DNA from 3 places in the Cytobacillus sp. FSL K6-0265 genome. Region 2 is predicted to be linked to each of the others. Evidence: a T-box and tRNA genes for the amino acid it is inferred to sense, from the RefSeq annotation. Region 2 holds a T-box; the other regions hold tRNA genes.
The links. A T-box is a leader RNA that pairs with one kind of tRNA and senses whether it is charged. The one in region 2 lies ahead of metG (methionine--tRNA ligase), so its partner is inferred to be a tRNA-Met.

Region 1: it encodes a tRNA-Met, which carries the amino acid that the T-box ahead of metG (methionine--tRNA ligase) is inferred to sense. The anticodon was not compared.
Region 3: it encodes a tRNA-Met, which carries the amino acid that the T-box ahead of metG (methionine--tRNA ligase) is inferred to sense. The anticodon was not compared.

The regions. Positions count from the first base shown of each region.
Region 1 covers NZ_JBBOPE010000001.1:1,314,914-1,319,641, reverse strand. The annotation lists gene MHH73_RS06790 (iron-hydroxamate ABC transporter substrate-binding protein) at 1-149, opposite strand, end outside; gene MHH73_RS06785 (ABC transporter ATP-binding protein) at 213-1,028, opposite strand; tRNA gene MHH73_RS06780 (tRNA-Gly) at 1,338-1,408, opposite strand; tRNA gene MHH73_RS06775 (tRNA-Leu) at 1,412-1,493, opposite strand; tRNA gene MHH73_RS06770 (tRNA-Leu) at 1,513-1,601, opposite strand; tRNA gene MHH73_RS06765 (tRNA-Cys) at 1,632-1,705, opposite strand; tRNA gene MHH73_RS06760 (tRNA-Gly) at 1,722-1,796, opposite strand; tRNA gene MHH73_RS06755 (tRNA-Gln) at 1,801-1,875, opposite strand; tRNA gene MHH73_RS06750 (tRNA-His) at 1,922-1,997, opposite strand; tRNA gene MHH73_RS06745 (tRNA-Trp) at 2,004-2,077, opposite strand; tRNA gene MHH73_RS06740 (tRNA-Tyr) at 2,081-2,164, opposite strand; tRNA gene MHH73_RS06735 (tRNA-Thr) at 2,176-2,248, opposite strand; tRNA gene MHH73_RS06730 (tRNA-Phe) at 2,252-2,327, opposite strand; tRNA gene MHH73_RS06725 (tRNA-Asp) at 2,383-2,459, opposite strand; tRNA gene MHH73_RS06720 (tRNA-Met) at 2,463-2,536, opposite strand; tRNA gene MHH73_RS06715 (tRNA-Val) at 2,547-2,622, opposite strand; tRNA gene MHH73_RS06710 (tRNA-Glu) at 2,626-2,700, opposite strand; tRNA gene MHH73_RS06705 (tRNA-Ser) at 2,720-2,813, opposite strand; tRNA gene MHH73_RS06700 (tRNA-Asn) at 2,816-2,890, opposite strand; rRNA gene rrf (5S ribosomal RNA) at 2,910-3,026, opposite strand; rRNA gene MHH73_RS06690 (23S ribosomal RNA) at 3,299-4,728, opposite strand, start outside.
Region 2 covers NZ_JBBOPE010000001.1:308,944-313,671, forward strand. The annotation lists gene MHH73_RS01640 (hypothetical protein) at 1-91, shown strand, start outside; gene MHH73_RS01645 (DUF4275 family protein) at 99-545, shown strand; gene MHH73_RS01650 (GNAT family N-acetyltransferase) at 617-1,102, shown strand; gene MHH73_RS01655 (nucleotidyltransferase domain-containing protein) at 1,099-1,677, shown strand; gene MHH73_RS01660 (hypothetical protein) at 1,717-1,869, shown strand; gene MHH73_RS01665 (hypothetical protein) at 1,866-2,060, shown strand; T-box leader at 2,324-2,600, shown strand; gene metG (methionine--tRNA ligase) at 2,681-4,324, shown strand; gene MHH73_RS01675 (aminoglycoside 6-adenylyltransferase) at 4,384-4,728, shown strand, end outside.
Region 3 covers NZ_JBBOPE010000001.1:3,515,923-3,520,650, reverse strand. The annotation lists rRNA gene rrf (5S ribosomal RNA) at 177-293, shown strand; tRNA gene MHH73_RS17825 (tRNA-Val) at 303-378, shown strand; tRNA gene MHH73_RS17820 (tRNA-Thr) at 394-469, shown strand; tRNA gene MHH73_RS17815 (tRNA-Lys) at 484-559, shown strand; tRNA gene MHH73_RS17810 (tRNA-Leu) at 577-661, shown strand; tRNA gene MHH73_RS17805 (tRNA-Gly) at 681-755, shown strand; tRNA gene MHH73_RS17800 (tRNA-Leu) at 762-850, shown strand; tRNA gene MHH73_RS17795 (tRNA-Arg) at 866-939, shown strand; tRNA gene MHH73_RS17790 (tRNA-Pro) at 948-1,024, shown strand; tRNA gene MHH73_RS17785 (tRNA-Ala) at 1,044-1,119, shown strand; tRNA gene MHH73_RS17780 (tRNA-Met) at 1,146-1,222, shown strand; tRNA gene MHH73_RS17775 (tRNA-Ile) at 1,236-1,312, shown strand; tRNA gene MHH73_RS17770 (tRNA-Ser) at 1,319-1,411, shown strand; tRNA gene MHH73_RS17765 (tRNA-Met) at 1,425-1,498, shown strand; tRNA gene MHH73_RS17760 (tRNA-Asp) at 1,502-1,578, shown strand; tRNA gene MHH73_RS17755 (tRNA-Phe) at 1,598-1,670, shown strand; tRNA gene MHH73_RS17750 (tRNA-His) at 1,680-1,755, shown strand; tRNA gene MHH73_RS17745 (tRNA-Gly) at 1,758-1,828, shown strand; tRNA gene MHH73_RS17740 (tRNA-Ile) at 1,836-1,912, shown strand; tRNA gene MHH73_RS17735 (tRNA-Asn) at 1,923-1,997, shown strand; tRNA gene MHH73_RS17730 (tRNA-Ser) at 2,001-2,091, shown strand; tRNA gene MHH73_RS17725 (tRNA-Glu) at 2,095-2,166, shown strand; gene glgB (1,4-alpha-glucan branching enzyme) at 2,346-4,235, shown strand; gene MHH73_RS17715 (glucose-1-phosphate adenylyltransferase) at 4,228-4,728, shown strand, end outside.

The sequences.
Region 1 (4,728 bases), 1.0 Mb from region 2:
AACTCCATTTCTCCATTTTCGGATTCATATGTATATGTTTCTTTTTCCGTTTCCTTACTGCCTTCACCTGACGATTCATTACCACCATTTCCGCAGGCTGTTAAAACTAATAATAGAATAAAAAATAAAAATACCAATTGCTTTTTCAAGTTCTCCATCCACCTTTTAAATAATAATCATTCTCAATTATAGTCAAAAAAAGAAGCAAATCTTTAAACGACTTGCTCTTGAACTACCATCCTACTATCAATTAAATCATACGTTAAACAGATTGGTTTTTGTGTACGTGGATCAATACCAATTTCTGCATCAATATTAAATACTTCTCTTAAAATCTGCTTATTCATAACTTCCTTCGCAGCACCATTTTTAATAATTTTCCCTGCTCTCATAGCAATCAAATAATCAGCAAACCTAGCTGCATGGTTTAAATCATGAATAACCATAACAATTGTTCTATTTTCTAAATGATTAAGCTCTTTTAACAGTTCTAATACTTCCAGTTGATGACACATATCTAAATATGTAGTCGGCTCATCTAGTAAGATAATATCAGTCTCTTGAGCCAAAGCCATCGCAATCCATACTCTTTGACGCTGTCCACCAGACAATGCATCTACTTCTCTATCTTTAAATTCTGCAATTCCTGTTACTTGGAGTGCCCAATCTATCACTTGGCGATCTTTTGCTGTTAATCTTCCCATTCCCTTTTGATATGGAAACCTTCCATATGATACTAGCTCTGAAACCGTTAAACCTTCAGGAGCATCTGGAGATTGAGGAAGAATGGCCATTTTTTGTGCGATTGCTTTTGTCGATTCCTTACTGATTTGCTTACCATCAAGATATACAGACCCAGATTTGGCTTGGATAATTCTCGCAATCGTCTTTAAGACAGTCGATTTACCGCAACCATTCGGCCCAATAATAGCCGTAATCTCACCGTCTGGTATCATCATGTTTAAATTCTTCACAATCTCTCTATCACCGTATGCAATTTTCAAGTCTTCAGTAAATAATCTAGACAAGGTCATTCACTCCATCCGAACATTTTAGATCATCATCAACTCATTGATAATGATTATCAACTTCAAAGAAAAGTTTATCTAATAAAAGCTATCCTGTCAACCATCAATACGAAAAGTTTTCACTTTCAGCTTACTTCTTTTTATCCAACTGTTATTCCCCTTATATTTTTAAGGAGAATACGTTTCTCGTTACCGAATTTAATCCATTCACTTCACTTTTAGTCATTATAAACTTTTTAAAGGTAAATAAAAAAGACTGCAGGCAATCTTCTAATAAATAGAGATTGTCTACAGTCTTTAACTTCTATAAGCGGGTGAAGGGAATCGAACCCTCATCATCAGCTTGGAAGGCTGAGGTTTTACCACTAAACTACACCCGCATATACCGGTGGTCGGGGTCGAACCGACACTCCTTACGGAACACGATTTTGAGTCGTGCGCGTCTGCCAATTCCGCCACACCGGCAATATTTTTTATTAAATTATGGTGCCGAGGACCGGAATCGAACCGGTACGGTAGTCACCTACCGCAGGATTTTAAGTCCTGTGCGTCTGCCAGTTCCGCCACCCCGGCATGAGGTGTTTAAAAATAGTGAATTTGTATTGGAGGCGGCAACCGGATTTGAACCGGTGGTGAAGGTTTTGCAGACCTCTGCCTTACCACTTGGCTATGCCGCCATTAATATAAAGGTTTTGGAGCGGAAGACGGGATTCGAACCCGCGACCCTCACCTTGGCAAGGTGATGTTCTACCACTGAACTACTTCCGCAAAATGGCTGGGCTAGCAGGGTTCGAACCTGCGAATGACGGAATCAAAATCCGTTGCCTTACCACTTGGCTATAGCCCACTTATATATTCTATGTTTGATAGCAAAAAATGTGAATTAAAATTAATGGGGCGGCTGATGGGAATCGAACCCACGAATGTCGGAACCACAATCCGATGCGTTAACCACTTCGCCACAACCGCCATAATTGGCAGGGGTAGTAGGAATCGAACCCACATCAAAGGTTTTGGAGACCTTCGTTTTACCATTAAACTATACCCCTAGATGGTGGAGGGGGGCAGATTCGAACTGCCGAACCCGAAGGAGCGGATTTACAGTCCGCCGCGTTTAGCCACTTCGCTACCCCTCCATGAAAAACGATGCCGGCCAGAGGACTTGAACCCCCAACCTACTGATTACAAGTCAGTTGCTCTACCAATTGAGCTAGGCCGGCAAATGGTGGCTCAGGACGGAATCGAACCGCCGACACAAGGATTTTCAGTCCTTTGCTCTACCGACTGAGCTACTGAGCCAAACTTATACGTTTTACAATATGTTTCTTTTATAAATTTGTGAAAAATTATGTAGTGGCGGTCCGGACGGGACTCGAACCCGCGACCTCCTGCGTGACAGGCAGGCATTCTAACCAACTGAACTACCGGACCAAATTGCGGGGGCAGGATTTGAACCTGCGACCTTCGGGTTATGAGCCCGACGAGCTACCGGACTGCTCCACCCCGCGATAATAATAATGGTGGAGGATGACGGGATCGAACCGCCGACCCTCTGCTTGTAAGGCAGATGCTCTCCCAGCTGAGCTAATCCTCCAAATGGTGACCCCTACGGGATTCGAACCCGTGTTACCGCCGTGAAAGGGCGGTGTCTTAACCGCTTGACCAAGGGGCCAATTTATTTTATGTTTTAATGGCGGAGAGCAAGGGATTTGAACCCTTGAGACGGCTATAAACCGCCTACACGATTTCCAATCGTGCTCCTTCGGCCAGCTCGGACAGCTCTCCATTGGCTCCGCAGGTAGGATTCGAACCTACGACCGTTCGGTTAACAGCCGAATGCTCTACCACTGAGCTACTGCGGAATAATATTATAGTATGTATGCCCGGCAACGTCCTACTCTCACAAGGGGACAGCCCCTAACTACCATCGGCGCTGAGAAGCTTAACTTCCGTGTTCGGTATGGGAACGGGTGTGACCTTCTCGCTATCGCCACCGGACTTTTTAAAGACATTTATTATTATAACGTCTTTTATGAATTTTTCAAGAGAAATTTTATAAATCATTCTCTGAAAACTAGGTAATGTTGAAGAAGAATGTTATTGAGTAATCGCCTATGCGTGCTGACGGTACTACTAAGGTAGTGTTGTCTAGCTGCGGCGCCTAGGTGCTCGAGGTCATAAGCCAAATTTGTCATGAGGTTAAAGAACAACCTCCTGTCAAATTCGTCTTATGCTTGTCGCACCTGGGCAAGGCGCCTCCGCATTTCGAATTGGTTAAGTCCTCGATCGATTAGTATTAGTCAGCTGCATGTGTCGCCACACTTCCACCTCTAACCTATCAACCTGATCATCTTTCAGGGATCTTACTAGCTTGCGCTATGGGAAATCTCATCTCGAGGGGGGCTTCATGCTTAGATGCTTTCAGCACTTATCCCTTCCGCACATAGCTACCCAGCGATGCCTTTGGCAAGACAACTGGTACACCAGCGGTGCGTCCATCCCGGTCCTCTCGTACTAAGGACAGCTCCTCTCAAATTTCCTGCGCCCACGACGGATAGGGACCGAACTGTCTCACGACGTTCTGAACCCAGCTCGCGTACCGCTTTAATGGGCGAACAGCCCAACCCTTGGGACCGACTACAGCCCCAGGATGCGATGAGCCGACATCGAGGTGCCAAACCTCCCCGTCGATGTGGACTCTTGGGGGAGATAAGCCTGTTATCCCCGGGGTAGCTTTTATCCGTTGAGCGATGGCCCTTCCATGCGGAACCACCGGATCACTAAGCCCGACTTTCGTCCCTGCTCGACTTGTAGGTCTCGCAGTCAAGCTCCCTTGTGCCTTTACACTCTACGAATGATTTCCAACCATTCTGAGGGAACCTTTGGGCGCCTCCGTTACTCTTTAGGAGGCGACCGCCCCAGTCAAACTGCCCACCTGACACTGTCTCCCATCCCGATAAGGGATGTGGGTTAGAATTTCAATACAGCGGGGGTAGTATCCCACCGACGCCTCCACCGAAGCTAGCGCTCCGGCTTCTAAGGCTCCTACCTATCCTGTACAAGCTGTACCAAAATTCAATATCAGGCTACAGTAAAGCTCCACGGGGTCTTTCCGTCCTGTCGCGGGTAACCTGCATCTTCACAGGTACTATAATTTCACCGAGTCTCTCGTTGAGACAGTGCCCAGATCGTTACGCCTTTCGTGCGGGTCGGAACTTACCCGACAAGGAATTTCGCTACCTTAGGACCGTTATAGTTACGGCCGCCGTTTACTGGGGCTTCGATTCAAAGCTTCGCGTGAGCTAACCTCTCCTCTTAACCTTCCAGCACCGGGCAGGCGTCAGCCCCTATACTTCGCCTTGCGGCTTCGCAGAGACCTGTGTTTTTGCTAAACAGTCGCCTGGGCCTATTCACTGCGGCTCATCAAGGCTTTAACACCCTAATGAGCACCCCTTCTCCCGAAGTTACGGGGTCATTTTGCCGAGTTCCTTAACGAGAGTTCTCTCGCTCACCTTAGGATTCTCTCCTCGCCTACCTGTGTCGGTTTGCGGTACGGGCACCTTATTCCTCGCTAGAGGCTTTTCTTGGCAGTGTGGAATCAAGAACTTCGGTACTAAATTTCCCTCGCTATCACAGCTCAAGGTATGTGACCATGGGATTTGCCTCATGGTCCCTCTAACTGCTTAGACGCACATCCAAT
Region 2 (4,728 bases):
GCAGAAATATATTTTAGGTGCAATGATCGATAGTTCGTATGGGGTTGATGCCCATACGGGTGAGGTTTTCTTGTTAGCGGATCGGGAGTGATGGAGTGGTGGATTTAGTAACAAGATTGAGAGATCGGGGAGTAAAAGTAACCGAGATACCGAAATGGGGCCCTTATTTACAATATCGCTGGGAACAGTCTTTTGCTAGTCACTTGAATAAGAGTGAAAAAGAAGCGATTCATTTATATGAAAAAGGGAGAATATGTGGGTTTCTATGGCATGTTTTTAGTTATGAGACAGTCGTTTGTCTAGAAGGAGAACAGGCTAGAGGAAGGTTAGAACAAATGAAAAATATGTCTTGTTATATTTTTTACGAGATGGAGGATGCTGCGTATATCATTGATCGGGTAACATCACTCAAGGCGATTGATTTCGAGAGAGAAAGAGATATTTATGTGGTGGATGTTGATTTTACTTGGACATATATAAGGCCACATGAATCCCCATGGTACGGTCCTTATTTTTATTGTCACAATGAGGTTGAGAGAAGATGACTGATAAATCTTTGATTGGTACTTAAACGGGAATTAGGTGGTAGAACACTAGTGGATAAGGAGTAGATAATATGAAAGTAATGAAAGAAAATGCTGTTGTCCATTACAAAAGTGCAACAGTAGAGAACTATCCCGTTGTACGAGAATTATTTACAGAATATGCAGACTCGTTGGGGATTAATCTCAATTTTCAAGATTTCGAAGGCGAACTAGCCTCCTTACCGGGTAAGTATGGTTCGCCGGATGGGTCGATACTTTTAGCGATTGTTGATGGTAAAGTTGCTGGTTGTATCGCTTATCGTAAGCTAGCAGACAAGGTTTGTGAAATGAAAAGACTGTATGTGCGCAAAGCTTATAGAAATCTAGGTATTGGCAAAGAATTGGTTTTAAGACTGATAGAAGAAGCGAAGGGCATCCCATATGAATCTATGAGACTCGATACATTAGCGACTATGAAGAGTGCGCAAAAACTTTATCGCGCCATTGGATTTTATGAGATTCCGCCCTATACGTACAATCCGGTAGCAGGAACTTTATTTATGGAGTTGAAATTATGACGGAGTTCCAACTTTGTCATAGAATAAGGAATCTTATGTCGGGGTTTGATAAACCGTGGTTTATTGCGGGAGGTTGGGCGATTGATTTGCATATTGGCCAAAAGACGAGGGAACATAAAGATATTGAAATCGCTGTATTTCGTCATGATCAAGCACATGTAAAAAATCACCTTAACAAATGGACATTTCAGAAGGCGGTGAATGGTGAACTAGTTACTTGGAAAGGGGAAAACTTACAGCTACCGATTCATGAAATTCATTGCCAGAACGTGATAGATGGTACTTCATTAGAGGTATTGTTAAATGAAATCCAACATAATGATTGGATCTTTAGAAGAGATGAGCGTATTCATTATTCATTTGAAAAAATGAAGTCTGTACACAAAGAAGGCATTCCTTATTTGAGTCCCGAAGTGGTGTTGTTATATAAAGCGAAAGATACGAGAGCGAAGGATCAAGAGGACTTCCTTCGAGTGGTCGATTCCTTATCTTCTGAACAGAAAAAATGGCTACAAACAGCGATTCAATTACATATGCCACATCATAAGTGGTTAGAATTACTTGTAACATACTGAGAAACACTTACTTTAATGGATCTAGGAGGATACCTAGTGATGGATATAATGAATATGACAGTAACCTTAGCATTATTAGGCGGGCTGTTGGCATTTTTTTCTCTCTATCTTAATGAGAGGAATCAATCGCCGGTTGGAACTAGAAAAGAAGAGATATTTATAAACAAAAACAAAGGAGGGGTAGCAGGGTGAGTCAATTTGATTGGAAAAACCCAATTGTCCGCCTATTTGTCTTCAGTATGTTCCCTTTAATTGCCCTAACTACCGTGTTATTTATGACACTTTCAAGTGAGTGGTATTTCATCCCAAATGGGCTGTTGGTTATCGGGACGATCATGATTTTTTTCATTATTTACTTACGCTATAAGAAAAGTAACGAATGAAAAAAGTGTTTTCAGCAATCTCCAAAAAATTTGCTTACCCATTAAAAACCGTCAGTGATGAGAGATTCAATGGTCAAGATGGTTCCCCCTATTTTTTCATTAGGATCTTATATACTCTGATTTATTTATTAAGATTCTAAATAAGTTATCCTCCGCCAATTTTTATCAAACTGTAAAGAAAGTAATCATTAAAGGTGTCCCACCCGATTTTAACTATTGACTTTTATAAGCCTACTGATTACAATGATTTTAATATTTTTCAACTAAAGGCAATGAAGAGAAAAAGTAGAATGTGTCGTTTTTTTATCAGAGAGCTTCGGTAGCTGAGAAGAAGCAAAAAGCAATCATTCGAAAAATGGTCTCTGAGCTGTGTACTGAACATACTTGTTTATAAGTATAAGTAGGCTACACCGAGTTTTGGCACTCGTTATCAATGTCACAGTATAAAGGCCGATTGGGACTGGCGTACTTGATGAGGCAAGTAGGGTAACCTATTTGTAAAATAAGGTGGTAACGCGTGGTATAAACCTCGCCCTTAGCTAGAAATAGCTATGGGGCGAGGTTTTTTGTTTGCAGTCCTGTCTCAATCAATCAGGCTAACAACTTAGGGGGAATAGAAGATGAGTATTTTTATTGGTGGGGCGTGGGCTTATGCAAATGGATCATTGCATCTTGGTCATGTTTCAAGTTTGCTACCTGGAGACATTTTGGCAAGATATTATCGTTTGAAAGGAGAAAAAGTGCTATATGCTTCAGGCAGTGATTGTAATGGTACACCGATTACTGTGAAAGCAAGACAGGCGGGGGTTGAGCCTCGGGTGATAGCAGATTACTATCACCGGGAGTTTGTTGATTGCTTTACGCAATTAGGTTTTTCCTATGATATTTATACAAGAACGGATACAGCTCATCACCATCATGTGGTACAAGAAATATTTTTAGCGCTTTTAGAAAAAGGCTTGATTTACAAGCGAAAGGTAGAGCAAACCTATTGTGACGATTGTCAGCAGTTCTTGCCAGACCGTTATGTGGAAGGGTTATGTCCAGTATGTAGTGAACCTGCCAGAGGTGATCAATGTGATCATTGTGCAACAATCTTAGAGCCACTTGAACTTCATGAACGCAGCTGTAAAATTTGTGGTCACACACCGACGACAAGGGAGACAGAACATTTTTATTTTGCACTAAGTGACTTACAAGCTGATTTGGAAAAATATACACAACGAGCCGAAGAGCAACATTTATGGCGAGATAATGCGCTCCAATTAACGAAGAGATATTTACGTGAAGGCTTGCAGGACCGAGCGATTTCAAGGGATTTACCAATCGGTGTCAGTGTTCCTGTTGTTGGTTATGAAGATAAAAAGGTGTATGTATGGATTGAGGCGGTTTCAGGCTATTATTCGGCAAGTAAAAAGTGGGCAGAAGAAAACAATCAGGACGATCATCATTTTTGGTCAAGTGAAACAACCTCGTATTATGTACACGGAAAAGATAATATCCCGTTCCACACAGTAATCTGGCCCGCCATTTTACAAGGAATAGGAGTAGCGGCATTGCCGACAAGGGTGATTTCCAATGAATATGTTACTTTAGAAAAAAAGAAGTTATCGACGAGTAAAAATTGGGCTGTTTGGGTGCCAGACTTTTTAGAAAGATATGAACCAGATTCGATTCGCTACTTTCTTACGATTAATGCACCGGAGAATCGCGATGCCGACTTTTCTTGGAAAGAGTTTATCTATAGCCATAATAGCGAATTGCTTGGTGCATATGGGAATTTCGTGAATCGTACGTTGAAATTTATTGAAAAATCATTTGCCGGTGTCATTACAACGATGGATATAGATGAAAAGATAAAAGCCGAAATGAACTGCTTATATCAAGAAGTTGGAAACCTTATTGAACAAGGAAGCATGAAGCAAGCACTAGAGAATATATTCGCCTATGTGCGAAAATCTAATAAATATTTTGATGAGCAAAAGCCATGGCAACAATGGCATGAGAATCAAGGGTCTTGTGAAAAAACATTAGCTAACTGTGTTTATTTGATTGCTAACCTTGCTCAGTTGCTTTCTCCTTTTTTACCGTTTTCAAGTGAAAAGGTATTCGAATGGCTTAATGTCCAAGAACAGAGATGGAAAGAAGTTGTTTTGAATGGTGTGACGCTCACTGCACCAGTTGAACCATTATTTGCCCGCATTGATGTCGAGAACATTGACAAAGAATTAGCGAGATTACAAGCGCAATCCCTTGCCGAATGATTGTTGCAAAGCAGGACTTCTCTTAGCAAATAAAGAACCCATACATGGGTGGTGAAGTAATGAGGTCTGAAACAGAAATGATGGCTACCATTATAGATTTTGCAAAAAACGAAGAAAGGATTTTTGCTGTCTATATGAACGGTTCCAGAACAAATAGAAATGTCCCAAGAGACCAGTTTCAAGATTATGATATTGTTTATGTCGTTGAAGATACTGAGCCTTTTATTAAAAATCAAAATTGGATCGCCTCTTTTGGCGAGTTGATGATGAAGCAAGAACCGGATAAAAATGATTTTGGTAAAGGTATAGTGCCAGACTTCAAGAGCTATGGTTTCCTCATGCTATTTACAGACGGCAATCGTATCGATCTTCGCTTTCAAACGAAGGAAGCGATGCGAGATGAA
Region 3 (4,728 bases), 3.2 Mb from region 2:
TCGAGCACCTAGGCGCCGCAGCTAGACACAACTACGTAAGTAGCACCGTCAGCAACGCATAGGCGATTACTCAACAACAATCTTCTTCAACATTATCTAGTTTTCAGAGAATGATTTTTAAAATTTCTCTTGAAAAATTCATAAAAGACGTTATAATAATAAATGTCTTTAAAAAGTCCGGTGGCGATAGCGAGAAGGTCACACCCGTTCCCATACCGAACACGGAAGTTAAGCTTCTCAGCGCCGATGGTAGTTAGGGGCTGTCCCCTTGTGAGAGTAGGACGTTGCCGGGCATACATATTGGAGGATTAGCTCAGCTGGGAGAGCATCTGCCTTACAAGCAGAGGGTCGGCGGTTCGATCCCGTCATCCTCCACCATTTTTTTGCATGTTTGCCGGCCTAGCTCAATTGGTAGAGCAACTGACTTGTAATCAGTAGGTTGGGGGTTCAAGTCCTCTGGCCGGCACCACTCGTGCTTTGTACGAGCCATTAGCTCAGTTGGTAGAGCATCTGACTTTTAATCAGAGGGTCGAAGGTTCGAGTCCTTCATGGCTCACCATTTGATCATTTTGATATGCGGGTGTGGCGGAATTGGCAGACGCACCAGACTTAGGATCTGGCGCCGCAAGGCGTGGGGGTTCGACTCCCTTCACCCGCACCAGTTTTCATTTTAAATATTTGCGGAAGTAGTTCAGTGGTAGAACATCACCTTGCCAAGGTGAGGGTCGCGGGTTCGAATCCCGTCTTCCGCTCCAATATTTGCCGGGGTGGCGGAACTGGCAGACGCACAGGACTTAAAATCCTGCGGTAGGTGACTACCGTACCGGTTCGATTCCGGTCCTCGGCACCATTCTTTTAAAATTAAGCGCCCGTAGCTCAATTGGATAGAGCGTTTGACTACGGATCAAAAGGTTAGGGGTTCGACTCCTCTCGGGCGCGTTTTGTTTCGGGAAGTAGCTCAGCTTGGTAGAGCACTTGGTTTGGGACCAAGGGGTCGCAGGTTCGAATCCTGTCTTCCCGACCACTAATATACATATTTCTTAGGGGCCTTAGCTCAGCTGGGAGAGCGCCTGCTTTGCACGCAGGAGGTCAGCGGTTCGATCCCGCTAGGCTCCACCAATTTAATTTTATACAATATATTCTATGGCGGTGTAGCTCAGCTGGCTAGAGCGTACGGTTCATACCCGTGAGGTCGGGGGTTCGATCCCCTCCGCCGCTACCATAGATAGAATGATGGACCTTTAGCTCAGCTGGTTAGAGCAGACGGCTCATAACCGTCCGGTCGTAGGTTCGAGTCCTACAAGGTCCACCATTATTCGGAGGAATACCCAAGTCTGGCTGAAGGGATCGGTCTTGAAAACCGACAGGGGTGTTAAAGCCCGCGGGGGTTCGAATCCCTCTTCCTCCGCCATTTATATTATTATCGCGGGGTGGAGCAGTCCGGTAGCTCGTCGGGCTCATAACCCGAAGGTCGCAGGTTCAAATCCTGCCCCCGCAATCTGGTCCGGTAGTTCAGTTGGTTAGAATGCCTGCCTGTCACGCAGGAGGTCGCGGGTTCGAGTCCCGTCCGGACCGCCATTTACATATTCATTATTTTGGCTCAGTAGCTCAGTCGGTAGAGCAAAGGACTGAAAATCCTTGTGTCGGCGGTTCGATTCCGTCCTGAGCCATCTTTTATGGCGGTTGTGGCGAAGTGGTTAACGCATCGGATTGTGGTTCCGACATTCGTGGGTTCGATTCCCATCAGCCGCCCCATTGCGGGTGTAGTTTAGTGGTAAAACCTCAGCCTTCCAAGCTGATGATGAGGGTTCGATTCCCTTCACCCGCTTAAATAGGGGCCTATAGCTCAGCTGGTTAGAGCGCACGCCTGATAAGCGTGAGGTCGATGGTTCGAGTCCATTTAGGCCCACCATTTATATTATTCCGCAGTAGCTCAGTGGTAGAGCATTCGGCTGTTAACCGAACGGTCGTAGGTTCGAATCCTACCTGCGGAGCCATATGGAGAAGTACTCAAGTGGCTGAAGAGGCGCCCCTGCTAAGGGTGTAGGTCGGGCAACCGGCGCGAGGGTTCAAATCCCTCCTTCTCCGCCATTTGGCCCCTTGGTCAAGCGGTTAAGACACCGCCCTTTCACGGCGGTAACACGGGTTCGAATCCCGTAGGGGTCATAAAAAAGAAGCTGTCAACATAAGTTGACAGCTTCTTTTTTATGTTGCTAACACTTTTCAGATGTTACATTTTCTATCATTAGATGTCAAAATAATTTGAAAAATAACAAGGGATTTTTATACTTAAGACGAATTATTTAAGAAAGAGTAATGTAATACAAGGAGTGGAATGAATTAAAATGAATACAACTGCATACCCAACTGAATTCGAAATGCACTTGTTTCATGAAGGAAATTTATTTAAGGCATACGAATTGTTTGGATCACACCGTCATAAAGAAGGAGATCATTGGGTTACTTGTTTTACTATCTATGCGCCACATGCCTCCTCAATATCATTAGTGGGTTCTTTTAATCATTGGAACGCCGAAGGTTTTTCATTGAAAAAAGTAAATAATGAGGGGATATGGAGAATTCAGCTAGAAGGAGATTTAACAGGAGAAATTTATAAATATGCAATTAAGAACAAAGATGGACAAATTTCCTTAAAGGCTGATCCCTTTGCTTTTTATTCTGAATTACGACCTAGAACTGCTTCAATTGTTTATACTTTAGAAGATTACAAATGGAATGATCAACGCTGGCAAAAGGAAAAACAATATAGGAAAGCATTTACAGAACCTATGATGATATATGAGATGCATCTAGGTACATGGAAAAAGAGGAATGGCCTTTTATTGACATACAATGAACTAGCAAAAGAAATCATTCCTTACGTCAAGGAGCATGGTTTTACACATATTGAATTGATGCCTATAATTGAACACCCATATGATCGTTCTTGGGGCTATCAAGGAACAGGCTATTACTCGGCTACTAGTAGATATGGTGAGCCAAAAGATTTAATGCTTTTTATCGATCAATGTCATCAAAATAATATCGGTGTTATTTTAGATTGGGTACCAGGGCATTTCTGTAAAGATCAACATGGGCTATATTGTTTAGATGGTGAATATGTTTATGAATACGAAACAGAAGGCGATCGGGAAAATTTTGTTTGGGGTACAGCTAATTTTAATTTAAGTAAAACAGAGGTTCATAGTTTCCTCATATCCAATGCTATTTTTTGGATGGAAAAATATCATGTCGATGGTTTTAGAATTGATGCAGTATCCAATATCATTTTTTGGCCTAATAACGAGCATAGAGAAAATCCATTTGGTATTCAATTTTTACAGAAATTAAATAAAGCTGTGTTTGCTTATGATCCCTCTATTTTGATGATGGCTGAGGATTCTACAGATTGGCCCCAAGTAACTGCTCCTGTTCACTATGGCGGATTAGGTTTCAGTTATAAATGGAATATGGGTTGGATGAATGATGTATTATCTTATATGGAGAAACCTCCTCAAGAGAGGCAATACCACCATAATAAAATGACTTTTTCATTAATGTATGCCTACTCAGAAAATTTTATTTTACCGTTATCACATGATGAAGTTGTCCATGGGAAGAAATCACTGTTAGACAAGATGCCAGGAGATTATTGGCAAAAATTTGCCCAATATCGTTTGCTCTTAGGTTTTATGATGACCCATCCAGGTAAAAAGCTGTTATTTATGGGGTTTGAGCTAGGACAATTTGCCGAGTGGAAAGATGAAGAAGAGTTGGATTGGCACTTACTTCAGTATGAAATGCATGCAAAAACGAATCATTATGTGAAGAAGTTAATAAAGTTATATAAGAGGTCTAAATCATTATATGAATGGGACCACAAATCAGAAGGTTTTGAGTGGATTGATGCTAATAACCATCAGCAATCCATTTTTTCATTTATTCGTAAAGGAGTAGAAGAACAAGAAATATTAATTGTTGTATGTAACTTTTCCCCTCAAGTATATATGAATTATCGAATCGGTGTTCCTAAAAATGGGAGTTATAGAGAAGTGTTTAATAGTGATAATAATGAATTTGGTGGCTCTCATTGTATTAATAAGCGAGTATTAAAAACAAAAAACCTATCCTACCATGGAAAGCCATACAGTATCGAAATGACGATACCACCATTCGGTATTTCTGTTTTACGTCCTGTTAGAAAAAGAAAAAGGAGTGATGTTGTGAATGACTAATAAGAAATGTGTAGCGATGCTGCTTGCTGGAGGCAAAGGAAGCCGCCTCAATTCTTTGACGAAGGATCTTGCTAAACCAGCTGTCCCTTTTGGAGGTAAATACCGCATCATCGATTTTACACTTAGTAATTGCACAAATTCAGGTATCGATACAGTTGGTGTACTAACTCAATACCAACCGCTTATTCTTAATTCATATATTGGCATTGGAAGTGCATGGGATTTGGATAGAAGAAATGGCGGTGTGACAGTACTTCCCCCTTACAGTGAATCTTCTGAAGTTAAATGGTATACAGGTACGGCAAGTGCCATTTATCAAAACATCAATTATTTAGAGCAACATAACCCCGAATATGTATTAATTTTATCAGGTGATCATATTTACAAAATGAATTATGATTTAATGCTAGATTACCATATTAATAAAGAGGCTGATGCGACAATCTCCGTTATTGAGGTCCCATGGCATGAAACCAATCGTTTTGGTATTATG